Regions from separate parts of the Streptomyces sp. NBC_00461 genome, predicted to be linked through region 1. Evidence: riboswitches for the same ligand, from Rfam matches in the RefSeq annotation. Region 1 holds a riboswitch; each other region holds the start of a gene.
What was found. A riboswitch is a leader RNA that binds a small molecule or an ion and turns the genes downstream of it on or off. The one in region 1 is predicted to bind cobalamin.
Positions count from the first base shown of each region.

Region 2: it holds a riboswitch for cobalamin, as region 1 does, so the genes downstream of both, OG870_RS34315 (CbtB domain-containing protein) here and OG870_RS10945 (cobalamin biosynthesis protein) in region 1, are expected to answer to the same signal.
Region 3: it holds a riboswitch for cobalamin, as region 1 does, so the genes downstream of both, OG870_RS41275 (CbtB domain-containing protein) here and OG870_RS10945 (cobalamin biosynthesis protein) in region 1, are expected to answer to the same signal.
Region 4: it holds a riboswitch for cobalamin, as region 1 does, so the genes downstream of both, OG870_RS30795 (ribonucleoside-diphosphate reductase subunit alpha) here and OG870_RS10945 (cobalamin biosynthesis protein) in region 1, are expected to answer to the same signal.

Region 1 covers NZ_CP107902.1:2,284,491-2,288,695, reverse strand. Annotated here, with positions in the region: gene OG870_RS10950 (cobyric acid synthase) at 1-648, opposite strand, end outside; gene OG870_RS10945 (cobalamin biosynthesis protein) at 645-1,586, opposite strand; cobalamin riboswitch at 1,689-1,828, opposite strand; gene OG870_RS10940 (hypothetical protein) at 1,956-2,183, opposite strand; gene OG870_RS10935 (inorganic phosphate transporter) at 2,218-3,462, opposite strand; partial or broken gene OG870_RS10930 (lysozyme) at 3,615-4,205, opposite strand, start outside.
Region 2 covers NZ_CP107902.1:7,355,016-7,359,220, reverse strand. Annotated here, with positions in the region: gene katG (catalase/peroxidase HPI) at 1-994, shown strand, start outside; gene OG870_RS34325 (hypothetical protein) at 1,113-1,283, opposite strand; gene OG870_RS34320 (CbtA family protein) at 1,394-2,146, opposite strand; gene OG870_RS34315 (CbtB domain-containing protein) at 2,168-2,389, opposite strand; cobalamin riboswitch at 2,424-2,575, opposite strand; gene OG870_RS34310 (hypothetical protein) at 2,639-2,854, opposite strand; partial or broken gene OG870_RS34305 (iron chelate uptake ABC transporter family permease subunit) at 3,151-4,015, opposite strand; gene OG870_RS34300 (hypothetical protein) at 4,063-4,205, opposite strand, start outside.
Region 3 covers NZ_CP107902.1:8,909,059-8,913,263, reverse strand. Annotated here, with positions in the region: gene OG870_RS41290 (class I SAM-dependent methyltransferase) at 1-42, shown strand, start outside; gene OG870_RS41285 (glutaredoxin domain-containing protein) at 143-580, shown strand; gene OG870_RS41280 (histidine phosphatase family protein) at 671-1,261, shown strand; gene OG870_RS41275 (CbtB domain-containing protein) at 1,387-1,608, opposite strand; cobalamin riboswitch at 1,644-1,803, opposite strand; gene OG870_RS41270 (methylmalonyl-CoA mutase family protein) at 1,953-3,767, shown strand; gene scpA (methylmalonyl-CoA mutase) at 3,767-4,205, shown strand, end outside.
Region 4 covers NZ_CP107902.1:6,556,954-6,561,158, forward strand. Annotated here, with positions in the region: gene OG870_RS30795 (ribonucleoside-diphosphate reductase subunit alpha) at 1-1,735, opposite strand, end outside; cobalamin riboswitch at 1,857-1,985, opposite strand; gene OG870_RS30800 (GNAT family N-acetyltransferase) at 2,048-2,539, opposite strand; gene mctP (monocarboxylate uptake permease MctP) at 2,614-4,205, opposite strand, start outside.

The sequences.
Region 1 (4,205 bases):
GAGGCCGTGCAGCATGTCGAGCCCGGGCTCCAGGAGGCTGACGTCTCCCCGGAACTTGTTGACGAGGAACCCGGCGACGAGTTCCTGGTCCTCGGGCGACAGGAGTGCGACGGTCCCGAAGAAGGAGGCGAAGACGCCGCCACGGTCGATGTCCCCGACCACGAGCACGGGAAGCCGCGCGTTCCGGGCGATCCCCATGTTCACGATGTCGGTCCGCCGCAGGTTGATCTCGGCGGGAGAACCCGCCCCCTCACAGATCACGGCGTCATACGTGCCCCGCAACTCGGCGAGGCAGTCGAGAACCGTCCCGAGAAGCTGCTGCTGCCGCCCCCCGTGGTATCCACGGGCACTCAGCTCGCCGACCGGCTTGCCCATGAGCACGACCTGACTGCTCTGCTCGCCACCGGGCTTGAGGAGCACGGGATTCATGAGCGCGGTGGGCTCGATCCGACAGGCCTGCGCCTGCATGGCCTGAGCCCGCCCGATCTCGGCGCCCTCCCGGGTGACGAACGAGTTGAGCGACATGTTCTGCGCCTTGAAGGGCGCGACCTTGACGCCTTGCCGCACCAGCCAGCGACAGATCCCGGCGGTGACGACGCTCTTGCCGGCGTCGGAGGTGGTACCGGCGACGAGCAGACCACCGCTCATTTCCCGTGTCCCTTCACCATGAGGCGCGCGGCGACACTGACGCCGAGCGCGAGGAGTCCGACGCGCCGCGAGAGCCGTACGGCCCGCTCGATGTCGGGCACGGCGACGGCGCGGCCTTCCCGGTTCAGGACCGGCCGGTGCTCGACCCGCCCCCCGTACGACAGGGTCCCGCCGAGCCGTACCCCGAGCGCCCCGGCGAACGAGGCCTCCACGGGACCGGCGTTGGGGCTCGGATGCGCGCCGGCGTCGGCACGCCAGGCCCGTACCGCACCACGCGGGTCACCACCGGCGACCGTCGCCAGTACGGCGGTCAGCCTGGCCCCCGGCCAGCCCGCCACGTCGTCCAGCCGCGCGGAAGCCCACCCGTAGCGCCGGTAGGTGGGCGACCTGTGCCCGACCATGGCGTCGAGGGTGTTGACGGCACGGAACCCGAGCAGCCCCGGCACCCCGCCGACGGCCCCCCACACCAGGGCCCCCACCACCGCGTCGGAGGTGTTCTCCGCGACGGATTCGACGACGGCCCGCGCGATCCCGTCGGCGTCCAGAGCCTGCGGATCCCGCCCGCACAGATGCGGCAGCCGGGCCCTGGCGGCCTCGACATCGCCCGACTCCAGCGCGCGCCCGATGCTTTGGGCCTCACGAGCGAGCGAAGTCCCCCCGACGACGGCCCATGTGGCGGCGGCGGTCACCGCGACGGAGGCGGCGGGGGAGCGTCGTACGGCAAAGGCGGCGACCGCGCCGATCCCGACGGCTCCACCGGCGCACACGAGGGCATGCAACGCGCCCCACCCGCGGTGGTCACGCCACAACACCCGTTCCACGGCCCCGGCGGCCCGCCCGAACGCGGCGACCGGATGCCCACGGCGCGGATCGCCGAGCAGGAGGTCACCGAGAAGGCCGGCGGCGGCGCCGTACGCGAAAACGCGATCGGCACGCACGGGGCTCAGCCGATCGCTGGGTCGGGTAGGGCTGGGTCGGTGCCTCTCAAACGGCAGCCGCGCATGGCGATTTGTCCTCACTCAGGGTGTCCACGCCCTGGTTCGACGAGACCGACGGTGAGAGTTCCTGGCTCCCGGGACTACCTACCCCGGTGACAGTGGCGGGACCGCGCCGGACTTCCACCGGCTTCCTCTCGCGCCGTCGTACATGGCTCCGGCAGTCCACCACGGGCCCGGAAGGGCAGTCAACTTGCTGTTGACCTGGGACGGAGGAGTGTGCGCAGGCCCACATCCGAGAGGTCGTGGGGGTCACGCAAACGCGTGGTGCCGGGACGGATCACCGTCCCGGCACCCAAGGGGTCCGAGGCCTCAGGCCTTGACCACCACCAGATAGATCCCGTACGCCACCGCCGCCGCGCACGCCGCGAAGCACACGTAGGCGGCCGTGACCGCGGCCGCGGCCGAGTCGCCCTGCGTGGCAGCGCGTTCGCGGCGCGACAGGCCCATGACGCCGAGGGTGAACAGGGCCACGAGGCCCACGGTGACCGCGAGGCTGACGCCGAAGACGGAGCCCAGAGCTGCCCAGTCGATCTTCATGCTGCTTCTCTTCCTTCGTGCCGGGTGCGCGGGCTCAGACGGCCGCGGCCGGCGGGATCGCGGGGTCGGGGGCGGTCGTGGCCGGGGCGGGGATCGTGGCCGTCAGGTCCTCGGTCACCGTGCCCGCCGGGGGCCGGGCCACGGCGGCGATCGCCGTGGTCACCACACCGGCCGGCTCCTCGGTCTCGTTGACGTTCGTCGCGTCGACGACCTCGCGCCGGGAGAGCTTCCAGATGGCCGCGCTGGAGGCGATCAGGAAGACGGCGACGACGGCCGTACCCCAGGCGCCGAGATCCGTGACCGACTCGGCCAGCGCGCCCACCAGGGCCGCGGCCGGCAGCGTCAGGCACCAGGCCACGAGCATCCGGGTCGCCGTCGACCAGCGGACCACGCCGCCTTTGCGGCCGAGGCCCGCACCCATCACCGAACCGGAGACGACGTGCGTGGTGGACAGGGAGAAGCCGAGGTGCGAGGAGGCCAGGATCGCCGTGGCCGCGCTGGTCTGGGCGGCGAAGCCCTGCTGCGGCTGGAGTTCGGTCAGGCCCTTGCCCATGGTGCGGATGATCCGCCAGCCGCCGAGGTAGGTGCCGAGCGCGATGGCGAGGCCCGCGGAGAGGATGACCCAGGTGGGCGGGTCGGAGTCGGGAGCGACGGCGCCGCCGGCGACCAGGGCGAGGGTGATGATGCCCATCGTCTTCTGTGCGTCGTTGGTGCCGTGGGCCAGCGAGACCAGGCCCGCGGAGGCGATCTGCCCGGCCCGGTAGCCCTTCGCGGCGGCCTTGCCGTCGGCCTTTTTGCCCAGGGTGTACGACAGTCGGGTCGCGAGCATCGCTGCGAGGCCCGCCACGATCGGGGCGGCGAGCGCGGGGATGAGCACCTTGGTGACGAGTACGTCGCCGTGTACGGCGCCCGTACCCGCCGAGGCGACGGTGGCGCCGATCAGACCGCCCATCAGGGCGTGCGAGGAGCTGGAGGGGAGCCCGACCAGCCAGGTCAGCAGGTTCCAGAGGATCGCGCCGACCAGCGCCGCGAATATGACCTCGGGACGTATGCCGGTCTCGTCGACGAGACCTTTGGAGATCGTGTTGGCGACCTCCACCGAGAGAAAGGCGCCAACAAGGTTCAGCACGGCGGACATGGCCACCGCGACCTTGGGCTTGAGTGCGCCGGTCGAGATGGTGGTGGCCATCGCGTTGGCGGTGTCGTGGAAACCGTTCGTGAAATCAAACGCGAGTGCGGTTACGACCACAATCGCGAGGATCAGCGAGAAGTTTTCCATTTACCCAGGCAATCGTTCGAGGTCATCGGTCAGTTGACCGTAGGAAACCTGAGTGAACGGAAGATGAACTGGGGAGGTCCCTGGAGTGTCTGGATGAGGGGGTCGCCGTACCGCCCGATCTCGGCGACCCTCTCGTCCCTTCTGTCCCTTGGTCAGTGGCCCCGGGCGAACGTCCTCAGCTGCGCCTGGGAGCCGTTGAAGAGATTCTGGTCACCCGGCAGGCCGCCGCTGTTGTCGTACTGCCAGAAGGTCCAGAACGACCATCCGGCCGGCAGTGAGCCCGCGTCCGCCGAGTCGTGGCGGGCGATCTACAGTGCGTGGTCGGAGGCGAAGGCGCGGCTGCCGCCGGTGCACGTGTTCCACCAGTGGGTGGTCGTGTAGATCACCGGACGACGGCCGGTGAGCTGCTTCAGCTCGTTGCTGAACGACTTGATCCAGTTGACCATGCCCGCCTTGCTCAGGCCGTAGCACTTGTGCCTGGAGTCGTACGGGTTGTACTCGATGTCGAGCGCGGGCGGCAGGGTCCAGCCGTCCGCGCTCCACCTCCCGCCGTTGCGCACGAAGTACGCCGCCTGCGTCGCGCCCGACGACTTGTTCGGCAGCGCGAAGTGGTACGCCCCGCGGATGATGCCGGCGGTGCGGGCGCCGTTGTACTGCTGGCTGAAGTACGGGTTGCGGTAGTTGGTGGACTCGGTCGCCTTGACGTATACGAATCTGGCGCCCCTGGCTTTCGCGCCGGACCA
Region 2 (4,205 bases), 5.1 Mb from region 1:
CTTCGCCCGTGCCTGGTACAAGCTGACCCACCGTGACATGGGTCCGAAGTCGCTGTACCTCGGCCCGGAGGTCCCGGCGGAGACCCTGCTGTGGCAGGACCCGCTGCCCGAGGCCCAGGGCGAGCCGATCGACGCCGCCGACGTGGCGTCCCTCAAGGCCAAGCTGCTCGACTCGCCTCTGACCGTCTCCCAGCTGGTCTCCACCGCGTGGGCGTCGGCCTCGACGTTCCGCAACAGCGACAAGCGCGGCGGTGCCAACGGCGCCCGTATCCGTCTGCAGCCGCAGGCCGGCTGGGACGTCAACGAGCCCGACGAGCTGGCGCAGGTGCTGCGTGTCCTTGAGGGCATCCAGTCGGAGTTCAACTCCGGCGCCAAGAAGGTCTCCCTGGCCGACCTGATCGTCCTGGGTGGCGCCGCCGCCGTGGAGAAGGCCGCCAAGGACGCCGGTCACGACATCGAGGTGCCCTTCACCCCGGGTCGTGTGGACGCCACGGAGGAGCACACCGACGCGGAGTCCTTCGCCGCCCTTGAGCCCACCGCCGACGGCTTCCGCAACTACCTGGGCAAGGGCAACCGCCTGCCGGCCGAGTACCTGCTGCTCGACCGGGCGAACCTGCTGGGCCTGAGCGCTCCCGAGCTGACCGTCCTCGTCGGCGGCCTGCGCGTCCTGGGCGCCAACCACCAGCAGACCTCGTACGGCGTCTTCACCGACACCCCGGGCAAGCTGACGAACGACTTCTTCGTCAACCTGCTCGACCTGGGCACGACGTGGAAGTCCACCTCCGAGGACCAGAACACCTTCGAGGGCCGCGACGACGCGACCGGCGAGGTCAAGTGGACCGGCACCCGCGCCGACCTCGTCTTCGGCTCGAACTCCGAGCTGCGCGCGGTCGCCGAGGTCTACGCGGCCGACGACGCGAAGGAGAAGTTCGTGAAGGACTTCGTCGACGCGTGGGTCAAGGTCTCGAACGCGGACCGCTTCGACCTCGTCTGACGGTCCGACCCGTCTGACGGTCCGATCCGTCCGACCGTCAGACCTGCCTGACCAAGACGTCCGGGCCGGCCCACAGGGGCCGGCCCGGACGTCGTTTGCCTGCGGGCCGGTCGCTCGCTCATGAGCCCGGGCCCGGCTTGACGGTCTTCATCGTGAAGTGCGAGGTGACGTTCCTGATCCGGGGGATGGTCATGACCCGCTGGCTCAGAAACGCCTCGTAGGCGGGCAGCTCGGCGCTCTGGCCGCCGATCTGCCGTCGGCCGACGATGAGTTGCTCGTACTCCGCCACGGTCAGGGCGATCGCCTCACGGCCGCCCAGGGTGATACGGCGGGGCCGGGGGAACGCGAGAGGGCCCCCGGATGGTTCCGCGGGGGCCCTCTCACCTGTTCGATTCGTGGTCAGCTGGGAGCGGCGACCGTCGCCTTCGCGGCCGCCGACACGGGCTTCGGGTTCAGCAACCGCTCGGCCAGCTCGCCGAAGACGAGTCCGAAGCTGCCCCAGAGGGTGGCCTGGATGGCCAGGGCGGCGAGTCGGAACCGCCACAGCACGGTGGCCGGGAAGTCCTTCGGCACCTCGTTGATGACGGGCAGGAACTCGTACGCCAGGCCGATCACGACGGCGAACGCGGCAACCGCGACCACCGTCGCCCACCAGGTGCCCAGGTTCGGCTGGAGTCGCTTGCCGAGGATGGTGGCTGCGATCGCAAGGAGCACGCTGAGCAGCATCATCAGGAAGTACAGGGTGGTCCGCCTGCCGATGGTGTCGGGCTCGCCGACCGACGGCGGATTGGCCGGGTACTTCAGGAACGGCACCACGTACACCGCCAGCAGCGCGCAGCCGGACAGCAGCAGTGCGGTCGCCCGCGGCGAGAAGCGGCCGACGCGGCCGAGCGCGAAGCAGTAGGCGAGCGCGGCGATGCCACCGAACGCGACCCCGTAGAGCAGAACGCCGGTGGCGAGACCGGCGGTTGACTGCAGGGAGCGGGAGACGACTTCCATCTCGTGCTCGTGGGAGTGCGCCTCCTCGAAGCCGATCGCCTTGTCTACATACGGTTCACCGAGCAGATAGGCGGCGACGAGGGCGAGCACGCCGGCGGCCAGGCCGGCGAGCATGCCCCGCACGAGGAGGTTTCTTACCGTTGTGGAGTTCATGGGTGTGCGGCGTCCCTCGTATCAGTGGCAGGGGAAGCCGAGCAGGTGACGGGCATCGTGTACCCACTCATGGACGTCCGTGCCGCTGAACACGGAGGTGGCGCCCTGTTCGGCGCCGACGAAGTAGAGCAGGACCAGCATCAGGACGCCGACGAAGACGGCCCAGGGGGCTATGTCCTTCAGCGGCAGCTTGGCGGGTACGACGGGGGTGGTGACTGTCGGCTGGGCGACATGCTGCGCCATGGCAGGGCCTCCTCGGGAGCTCGCGTCCCATCTCGGTGGTGCACATGACGACGGCTACGGGTCTGACTCGCCACCACCCCCTGCGGGGCGGCGGCACACAGTGGCGCGACCGTGCCGGACTCTCACCGGCTTCCGTCTTGCCGTCGTCGATATCAGACCGACGGTACCGTGTGCCGCGAACCTGGCCAATACCGCACCACCTGGAGTGATCTCCCTCTCTCCCGGCAAGTGGCCCCTGCGTGCCATCGGTCAGGTGCCGGCCACGCCGTCCAGCTTGCCCGCCTTCGCCTCCTCCACCAGCGAGGCGAACTGGTCGGCGCTCATCTGGACGCGCTGGCCGAAGTCGTCGGTGAGCAGGACGCGGCGCTCGGCGGGCGCGCTCGGGTCGACGAAGAGCTGCGGACAGCCGCAGTCGCAGTCACCGCAGAAGGTCGCCAGCGGTTCCAGACCGGTGATGTCGCTCATCATGTACTGCCCTTCGGGAAGCAGGAAACGGGAGGCGGGGAGGTCGGGCGGCCGGAGGCATGTCGAGCGCCCGGGGCCGGGGTACTGGCCTGGGCATACCCTCGGGCGCGCGGAGCGACCCGCCCGCGCGCAGGGCGGCAGGGGCCCGGGCCTGCGGTGCCATGCGCCCGTTCACCCCCGGTGCTTCCGTTCCACCGCGGCTCACGGGAACCAGAGCCATTGCTTCGACGACATCCTGAGGAGGCGTCATTTGTTCACCGCACCACGCAAGGGGTGGTGGAGTGACGGAGTGACTGTCACGGCCGCCTGAGGTCCTCGTCGGCGATGGTGCGGTCGTGGGCGAGCGGCTGGGCCCTGTAGGTGATGCGGACGACGCCGTCGGCGTGCCGCTCGGCGGTCGCCCGTACGCCGAAGACGTCCCTGAGGATCTCCGGGGTCAGCACCTCCAGGACCGGCCCCGCGGCCACCACCGCTCCCTCGTGCAGGACGACAAAGGGGTCGCAGAGCCGGGCGGCCAGGTCGAGGTGGTGCAGCACCGCCAGCGTGGTGATCCCGGTGGCACGGATCAGGTCCAGGAGTTCGAACCGGGCGCGGATGTCGAGGTGGTTGGTGAGCTCGTCCAGGACGAGGAGCTGGGTGCTCTGCGCCAACGCCCTTGCCAACAGGACGCGTTGGCGTTCGCCGCCGGAGATGGAGGCGTATTCGCGGTCCGCGTACGGCCGTACGCCGCAGTGGTCGATGGCCTCCTCCACCGCCCGGTGGTCCTCGGCGCCGTCGCGCCCCAGCAGGCCGTGATGCGGGGCGCGGCCCCAGCGCGACGATCTCGGTGACGGTCAGGCCGGTGGTGTTGCCGCCGGCGTCCTGGAGGACCGCCGCGGTGCGGCGGGCCGCGGCGCGGGCGGACAGCGTCCGGACGTCGTCGTCGCCGACCCTGACGACCCCCTCCGCCGGGCGCAGCGAGCGGTAGACGGCCCGCAACAGGGTTGACTTGCCACTGCCGAGCCCGGCAGCCGCGGCACCGCCGCCCAGAGTGATGACGAGCACCGCGCCGAGCGTGGCGCCGTAGGAGAAGCCCAGCACGGTGGGGTCGGCCAGTGGGTTGGACACCACCGTCTGCAGGACCGCGCCCGACACGGCGATGGCGGCGCCGACCAGGGCGGCCCGACCGAGGGCGAGGAGTGTGGAGACCTCGGCGACGGAAGCGCCGTTCATGGGACGACCCGGCTGGGAGCCCGCTTGAACGTCGTCTTCTGGCCGCAGTTCTCCAGAGCCACCGGGTGACCGGTCTTCGACGCGGCGGCCTCGGTCGTCGTCGCGCTCGCCTTGTCGTCGGCCGAGGAGGCACCGCATG
Region 3 (4,205 bases), 6.6 Mb from region 1:
TTCACCATCACGCTCTTCCGGGCGGATTCGGGCCACGCATGAACACGGTCCGGTGAACGACGCCTCAAGTGATTCACCCGGTGACCGTCCGGAAGATCGGCCGGCGTTCGCCGGGTGTCGGCTCGTCGATAGCCTTGTCCTCATGACGCGCGCTTGGATCCTCCCGATGCTGTTCGTGCTCTGCGGCTCGTTCGTTGCGGCTGCTCTGCTCGTCGCGGGGGCCCCGACCGCAGCCGCGGCGCTCCTGGTCGTGTTTGTGCTGTTCGCGGGTATCAACTCACCGCTGATCTTCCCGAAGTCGGTCGGTGCGATGGAGGCACAACGCCGCAGCGCGGTCGACGGCCGGCCGGTCGTCTTCTGGCGGCCTGGCTGCACGTACTGCATCCGCCTGCGCCTCCGGTTGGGCCGAAGCGCCCGCCAGTTGCACTGGGTCGACATCTGGCGGGACCCGGCCGGGGCGACAGCGGTGAGGGCGGCCAACGACGGCAACGAGACCGTGCCGACCGTCGTCGTGGCGGGCCGGCCGCACACCAATCCCGATCCTGAGTGGGTACGCGCACAGCTCTCCCGCTCCGCGTGATCACCGGGGTGCCCTACGGGCGCCCCGTCGCCCCGCCGTCCGCCGTCCGTCGCCCCGCAGTAGTCAAACAGGCAGAACAGGAGTCACGGCGTGACCAGCCGCGTCACCTTCGTCTCACCCGCCATGAACCGATCCGTGCGGGAGGCCCGGTTCGACGACGGCAGTCCGCTCGACGCCGGTGGCGCAGCTCGCGCCCGGTCGGCCGCCGGCACGCTGTCCGCGGCCGACCGGGTCCTGGTCTCCCCCACGGTGCGCTGCCGGGAGACGGCCTCGGCCCTCGGTCTCGTCGCCGTGGAGGCGCCCGAGCTGGGCGGCATGGACATGGGCCGCTGGCGGGGCCGGACGCTCGGCGAGGTCAGTGCCGAAGAACCGGACCAGGTGGCCCACTGGCTGGCGGACCCTGCCGCGGCGCCGCACGGCGGGGAGTCCGTGCGGGCCCTCTGCGAACGCGTCGGCCGGTGGCTGGAGGCGACCGCGCAGACCGACGGCCGCACGCTCGTCGTGGTGGAGCCGGAGATCGTGCGGGCCACGGTGGTGAGGGTCCTCGCGGCGCATGAGGCCACGTTCTGGCGGCTCGATGTGCCTCCCCTGACGGCGACCGAGATCAGTGGACGCTCGGGGCGCTGGAACCTGCGGCTGGGGCAGACGCTCGGAGCGCGGGAGCCCGAGGGCGGACACTGACGCGGACAGGGGTGCCGGGAAGACGCCAAAGGGCCCCCGATGGTCCGGGGGCCCTCAAGGCGGTGGGTGGTTCAACCACTCAGTGGGGTACGGGAGTTGCCTGCCCCCATTGTGCGGTGTCTCCGTCAGTGGCAGGGGAAGCCGAGGAGGTGACGGGCGTCGTGCACCCACTCGTGTACGCCTTCGCCGGAGACGACGGAGGTGGCGCCCTGCTCGGCGCCGACGAAATAGAGCAGGACCAGCATCAGGACGCCGAAGAAGACCGCCCAGGGGGCTATCGCGTTCAGCGGCAGCTTGGCGGGTACGACAGGGGTGGCGGGTGTCGGCTGGGCGACGGTCTGCGCCATGGCAGAACCTCCTCGGGAGTACGCGTCCCATCTCAGTGGTGCACATGACGACAGCTGCGGGTCTGACTCGCGAGGCGTTCCGCCCGTACGGGGGGCCGTCCCGTTCACAGTGGCGCGACCGTGCCGGACTCTCACCGGCTTCCGCTCTGTCGTCGTCAACAACCCCGTGACAGTACCGTCTGACGGGAACATGGCCAAGGGCGCATGACCTGGATGATGTCCGTCGTGACCCCACCGGAGGATCAAGGTCGGGGGGTGAGAGACCGGGGTCACAATGTGATGGAGGGCAAGGTCACAGCCGTGCCCTCTGCTGCTCCTTTGTCGATCTGTCCTAGCATCCGAGCATGACGGTCCTGCCTGACGACGGGCTCACGCTGGCCGCCGAGTTCCCTGACGCGAACCTTGAACAGTGGCACGGCCTGGTGGCCGGCGTCCTGCGCAAGTCGGGCAAGGAAGTCTCCGGCGCGGCGGCGGAAGACGCCCTGTCCACCGCGCTGGAGGACGGGCTGCGCACCCGCCCCCTCTACACCGCGCTCGATGCCGCACCCGACCCGGGTCTCCCCGGCTTCGCGCCGTTCGTGCGCGCGAGCCGCGCCGAGGGGAACACCGCCGGCGGCTGGGACGTACGCCAGCGGCACACGGTCGCCGACAACGGCGCGGCACTCACGGACCTGGAGAACGGCGTCACCTCGCTCTGGCTGGTCCTGGGCGAGAGCGAGGGCGGCATCCCGGTGTCGTCGCTCGGCCGGGTCTTGGACGGCGTGTACCTCGACCTGGCGCCTGTCGTTCTCGACGCGGGCAGCGAAGTCGAGCCCGCCGCACGGGAGTTGCTGCGGATCTACGAGGAGCGGGGCGTCGCCAAGGAGGCGGTGCGCGGCAGTCTGGGCGCCGATCCGCTGGGGCACGAGGCTCGTACGGGCAGCGCGTCGGACTTCGCTCCGGTGGCCTCCCTCGCCCTGCGCTGCGCCGAGGAGTACCCGGGGCTGCGGGCACTGACCGTGGACGCGCTGCCGTACCACGAGGCGGGCGGTTCGGCGGCGCAGGAGCTGGGCTCCTCACTGGCGAGTGGTGTCGCCTATCTGCGTGAGCTGACCGAGGCGGGGCTGAGCGTCGAACAGGCCTGCGCGCAGCTGGAGTTCCGCTACGCGGCGACGGCCGACCAGTTCCTGACCATCGCCAAGCTGCGGGCGGCGCGCCGGCTGTGGGCGCGGGTGGCCGAGGTGTGCGGGGCGCCGGGCGCCGGCGCGCAGCTGCAGCACGTGGTGACCTCGCCGGTGATGATGACGCGCCGCGACCCCTGGGTGAACATGCTGCGCGCGACGATCGCCACGCTGGCCGCCGGAGTCGGCGGCGCCGACGCCGTCACCGTGCTCCCCTTCGACCACGCACTCGGTCTGCCGGACGCCTTCGCGCGCCGCATCGCGCGCAACACCTCGACGATCCTGGTCGAGGAATCGCATCTGTCCCGGGTGATCGACCCGGCGGGCGGCTCCTGGTACGTGGAGCGGCTCACCGACGAACTCGCCCACGCGGGCTGGGAGTTCTTCCGCCACATCGAGGGACTCGGCGGCCAGGCGGCCGCCCTGCGCTCGGGCCGGCTCGGTGCGGACCTGGCGGCCACGTGGGAGGCGCGCAGCGCGAAGCTCGCCAGGCGCCGCGAACCCATCACCGGCGTCAGCGAGTTCCCGCACCTCGGCGAGAAGCCCGTGGAGCGCGCCCCCGCGCCCCCGTCATCCTCCGGTGGCCTGCCGCGCGTGCGGCGCGACGAGGCGTACGAGGCCCTGCGCGCCCGCTCCGACGCCCACCTCGCGGCGACCGGATCCCGGCCGCGTCTCTTCCTGGCCACCATCGGCCCCGCCGCCGCCCACACCGCGCGCACGACCTTCGCCGCCAACCTCTTCCAGGCCGGCGGTGTCGAGCCCGTCACCGAGGGCACGTTCGAGGACAGCGGCGCCACCGAGGTCTGCCTGTGCTCCAGCGACGCGCTGTACGAGGAACAGGCCGAGGGCGTCGTACAGACCCTCAGGGCGGCGGGCGCACGGCACGTGTTCCTCGCCGGCCGGCCCGGGCAGTACACCGACGTGGACTCCTACGTCTTCGCGGGCTGCGACGCCGTCGCCGTGCTCACCGCCACCCTCGACCGCATGGGAGTGTCCTGATGGGAATCCCCGACTTCACCGGCATCGAGCTGGGGACCCCGACCACCGACGGCGGCGCCGACGAGTGGCGTACGGCCGTGAAGAACGCCACGCAGGGGGCCGAGCCCGTCTGGGAGACGCCGGAGGGCATCGCGGTCAAGCCGCTCTACACCGGCCGTGACCTGGAGGGCCTGGACTTCCTGGAGACGTACCCGGGCGTCGCGCCGTACCTGCGCGGCCCGTACCCGACGATGTACGTCAACCAGCCCTGGACGATCCGCCAGTACGCGGGCTTCTCCACCGCCGAGGAGTCCAACGCCTTCTACCGCCGCAACCTCGCGGCCGGCCAGAAGGGCCTGTCGATCGCCTTCGACCTTCCCACGCACCGGGGTTACGACAGCGACCACCCGCGCGTGACCGGTGACGTCGGCATGGCGGGTGTGGCCATCGACTCCATCT
Region 4 (4,205 bases), 4.3 Mb from region 1:
CTCCCCTGGCCGTACGGGTCTTCTCCCAGGCCGGCACCGGGCCGTTGCGCTCGGCGAGGTCGGCGGAGGCCTCGTACGCGGCGAGCATGATGCGCTCGGCGATGCGGGTGGAGAGCCGGCGGGCCGCGGGCGAGTCGAAGGGCAGGCGCAGCTTGAAGAAGACGTCCTGCAGGCCCATGGCGCCGAGGCCGACGGGGCGCCAGCGCGCGTTCGACCGGCCGGCCTGCTCGGTGGGGTAGAAGTTGATGTCGACGACGCGGTCGAGGAAGGTGACGGCCGTGCGGACGGTCTCGTCGAGCCGTTCCCAGTCGATGTCCTGACCGGCCACGAACGCCGCCAGGTTCACCGAACCCAGGTTGCACACCGCCGTCTCGCCGTCGTCGGTGACCTCCAGGATCTCCGTGCAGAGGTTGGAGGAGTGGACGACGTGGCCCGGCTCGGCCGTCTGGTTGGCGGTGCGGTTGGAGGCGTCCTTGAAGGTCATCCAGCCGTTGCCGGTCTGGGCCAGGGTGCGCATCATGCGGCCGTAGAGTTCGCGGGCCGGGATGGTCCTGCGGGCGAGGCCCGCCGCCTCCGCCCTGCGGTACGCGGCATCGAACTCCGCACCCCACAGGTCGACCAGCTCGGGCACGTCGGCGGGGGAGAACAGGCTCCACGGCTCGTCGGCGTTCACCCGGCGCATGAACTCGTCGGGGATCCAGTGCGCCAGGTTCAGGTTGTGCGTACGGCGGGCGTCCTCACCGGTGTTGTCGCGCAGCTCCAGGAACTCCTCGATGTCGGAGTGCCAGGTCTCCAGGTAGACGGCGGCCGCGCCCTTGCGCCGGCCGCCCTGGTTCACGGCGGCCACCGAGGCGTCGAGGGTCTTGAGGAACGGGACGATGCCGTTGGAGTGCCCGTTGGTGCCGCGGATCAGTGAACCGCGGCTGCGGACACGGGAGTAGGCGAGGCCGATTCCGCCGGCGTGCTTGGAGAGGCGGGCGACCTGGTGGTAGCGGTCGTAGATGGAGTCCAGCTCGTCGAGCGGGGAGTCGAGGAGGTAGCAGGACGACATCTGGGGGTGCCGGGTGCCGGAGTTGAAGAGGGTGGGGGAGGAGGGGAGGTAGTCGAGGCGGCTCATCAGGCCGTAGAGCGCGGCGACTTCGTCCACCGGGCGGGGGCCCGTTTCCGAAGCGGACGGGGTGTCGTCGGCGAGACCGGCGGCGACACGCAGCATGAAGTGCTGGGGCGTCTCGATCACCCGGCGGGTGATCGGGTGCCGGAGCAGGTAACGGCTGTGGAGGGTGCGCAGGCCGAAGTAGCCGAAGCGGTCGTCCGCCTCGGGGTCCACGAGTGCGTCGAGGCGCGCGGCGTGCAGGCGGACGAACTCCGCCGTGCGGTCGGCGACGAGCCCTTCCCGGTGGCCCACTTCGACCGACTCGGTGAAGGTGGTGACGCCCTGCGAGGCGGCCTCGGCGGCGATGCTGATGGTGAGCAGACGCGCGGCCAGCCGCGAGTACACGGGGTCCTCCGAGATGAGCCCGGCGGCCGCCTCCGTGGCCAGCTCGCGCAGCTCCGCCTCGTCCGCCTGCGCCGAGCGGCCGCGCAGCGCGGCGGCGGCGACCCGGCCGGGGTCGGCTCCGGGGAGGCCGGCGGTCAGCTCGGTCAGGGTCCGCAGCAGTGCGGTTCCCGGGCCGTCCGTTGTCGCCGTTGTCGCGGACGGTGTCGCTGAAGCCGGTTCGGCTGGCGCGATGGTCACGTGGGGCTCTCCCTCGCTCGGCACGGGGCCTTGCGGAGGGCAGGGGGAAGCACGAGCGCGCACGGCGTCGCGTCCACCGGCCCATTCCACGAGGCCCGGACGTCTGAGCACCCGGACGGTTCGGCCGGGCGCACTGTCGGCAGGTCCTCGGACTGACGCCCATACGTGTGCGAACACGCATGAGTACACCGTTGCGGGACAGTTCCGGATTCGCACCGGATTCCCCTGCGACGACAGCGAGCATGAGCATACATCTTGTGCCGGGTGAGGACGGCACCCCCATATGTTGTGTCGCGGTGATTTCGGAGCGTGTCAGAGCGTCAACTCATAGGTGAGGAGTGTGAAGTCGTGGCCCGGGATCGGGTTCCAGTCGCGCCCGGGGGTGCGGACGAATCCGGCGCGTTCGTAGATGCGGTGGGCGGCATGCATGAGCGGCTGGGTGCACAGGACGATGCCGGTGCACTCCGCGGCTCTTGCCCGGTCGACACAGGCGCGTACGAGGGCTTCTCCCGCGCCTCGGCCGCGGGCTGCCCTGTCGACGGCCAGCATGCGTATCTCGGCCTCTCCCGGGCCGGCCAGGTCTGCCATGGGGCCGCCGGACGGGACGTAGGTGACGCCTCCGACCGGCCGGCCACCCAGGTCGGCGACCAGCACCTCGGCGGCGGCCGCTCGCTTGGCGACGTCCCTCAACTCGCCGACGCTCTCGCCGAAGGTGAGCAGGCCGTCCTGAAGGTAGGCCTGGGCGGTGATCTCGCCGATGGTCTCGTACTCTTCGGGCTCCGCCTGCCTGATCACGATGTCCATGGTCCCGAGTCTGCCGGACGGGTACGACAACGGGCCGCCGGATTACTCCGACGGCCCGCTGATCGCCGTAACCGCTAGTGGGACGTCCCCGCGGTCGCCGGAGGCAGTGCCACCTGGACGCCCGCGTCGCCCGCGTCCGCCGTGTAGTCCTCCGGCCTGGTCTCGTCGATGCCCTCCGGGGCCTTCACGGCCTTGAGGACGAAGGTCAGGACCACCGTCACCACCACGTTCAGGACGAACGCCGTCAGGCCGATGTAGCCGATCTCCCCGATGCCGGGGATCTCCTTGGCCGAGCCGCCGAAGTGCTTCTGCGTCGGCGAGGCGACGCCGTACGCGGCGAGGGTGCCGTAGACCATGCCGACCGCCCAGCCCGCGAGCAGCGCCCAGCGGTGGAACCAGCGGGTGAACAGACCGCCGACCAGGGCCGGGAAGGTCTGCAGGATCCAGATGCCGCCCAGGAGCTGGAAGTTGATCGCGACCGTCTTGTCCATGGTGAGGACGAAGACGAGCGCGCCCACCTTCACCAGCAGCGAGACCAGCTTGGAGACCTTGGTCTCCTGCGCGGGCGTCGCGTCCGGCTTGATGAAGTCCTTGTAGATGTTGCGGGTGAAGAGGTTCGCGGCCGCGATCGACATGATGGCCGCCGGGACGAGGGCGCCGATGCCGATCGCCGCGAAGGCCACGCCCGCGAACCAGTCGGGGAACATGTTCTCGAACAGCTGCGGGATCGCCAGCTGCCCGTTCGTGACCTTGACCCCCGCCGCGATCGCCATGAAGCCCAGCAGGGCGAGGAGGCCCAGCATCAGGGAGTACAGCGGCAGGATCGTGGTGTTGCGGCGGATCACGTTGCGGCTCTTCGAGGACAGCGTCGCCGTGATCGAGTGCGGGTACATGAAGAGCGCGAGCGCGGAGCCCAACGCCAGTGTGGCGTACGTCCATTGGCCCGGCTCGGCCGGCGCCAGCGCACCGCGCGGCTTGCCCGTCGCCGGGTTGGTCTGCGCGAACGCGTGACCCGCCTTCGCGAAGATGTCGTCGAAGCCGCCCAGCTTGATCGGGATGTAGATGATCGCCACCGCGATGACGAGGTAGATCAGCCCGTCCTTCACGAACGCGATCAGCGCGGGGGCCCGCAGACCCGAGGAGTACGTGTAGGCCGCCAGCACGCCGAACGCGATCAGCAGCGGCAGGTCCTTCACGAACCAGTTGGTGTTCTCGCCGCCGCCCACTCCCATCACGTCGAGGACGGCCTGGATGCCGACCAGTTGGAGCGCGATGTACGGCATGGTGGCCAGGATGCCGGTGACGGCGACCGCCAGCGACAGCCCCTTCGAGCCGAAGCGGCCGCGCACGAAGTCCGAGGTCGTCACGTACCCGTGCCGGTGCGAGACCGACCACAGGCGGGGCAGGAACGTGAAGATCAGCGGGTACACGAGGATGGTGTACGGCACCGCGAAGAAGCCGGCCGCGCCCGCCGCGTAGATCGCCGCCGGGACCGCCACGAAGGTGTAGGCGGTGTACAGGTCGCCGCCGAGCAGGAACCAGGTGACCCAGGTGCCGAACGACCGTCCGCCCAGGCCCCATTCGTCCAGGCTCTGCTCGTTCTCGGCCTTGCGCCAGCGGGCGGCCAGGAAGCCCATGGCCGTGACGGCCAGGAAGAAGAAGATGA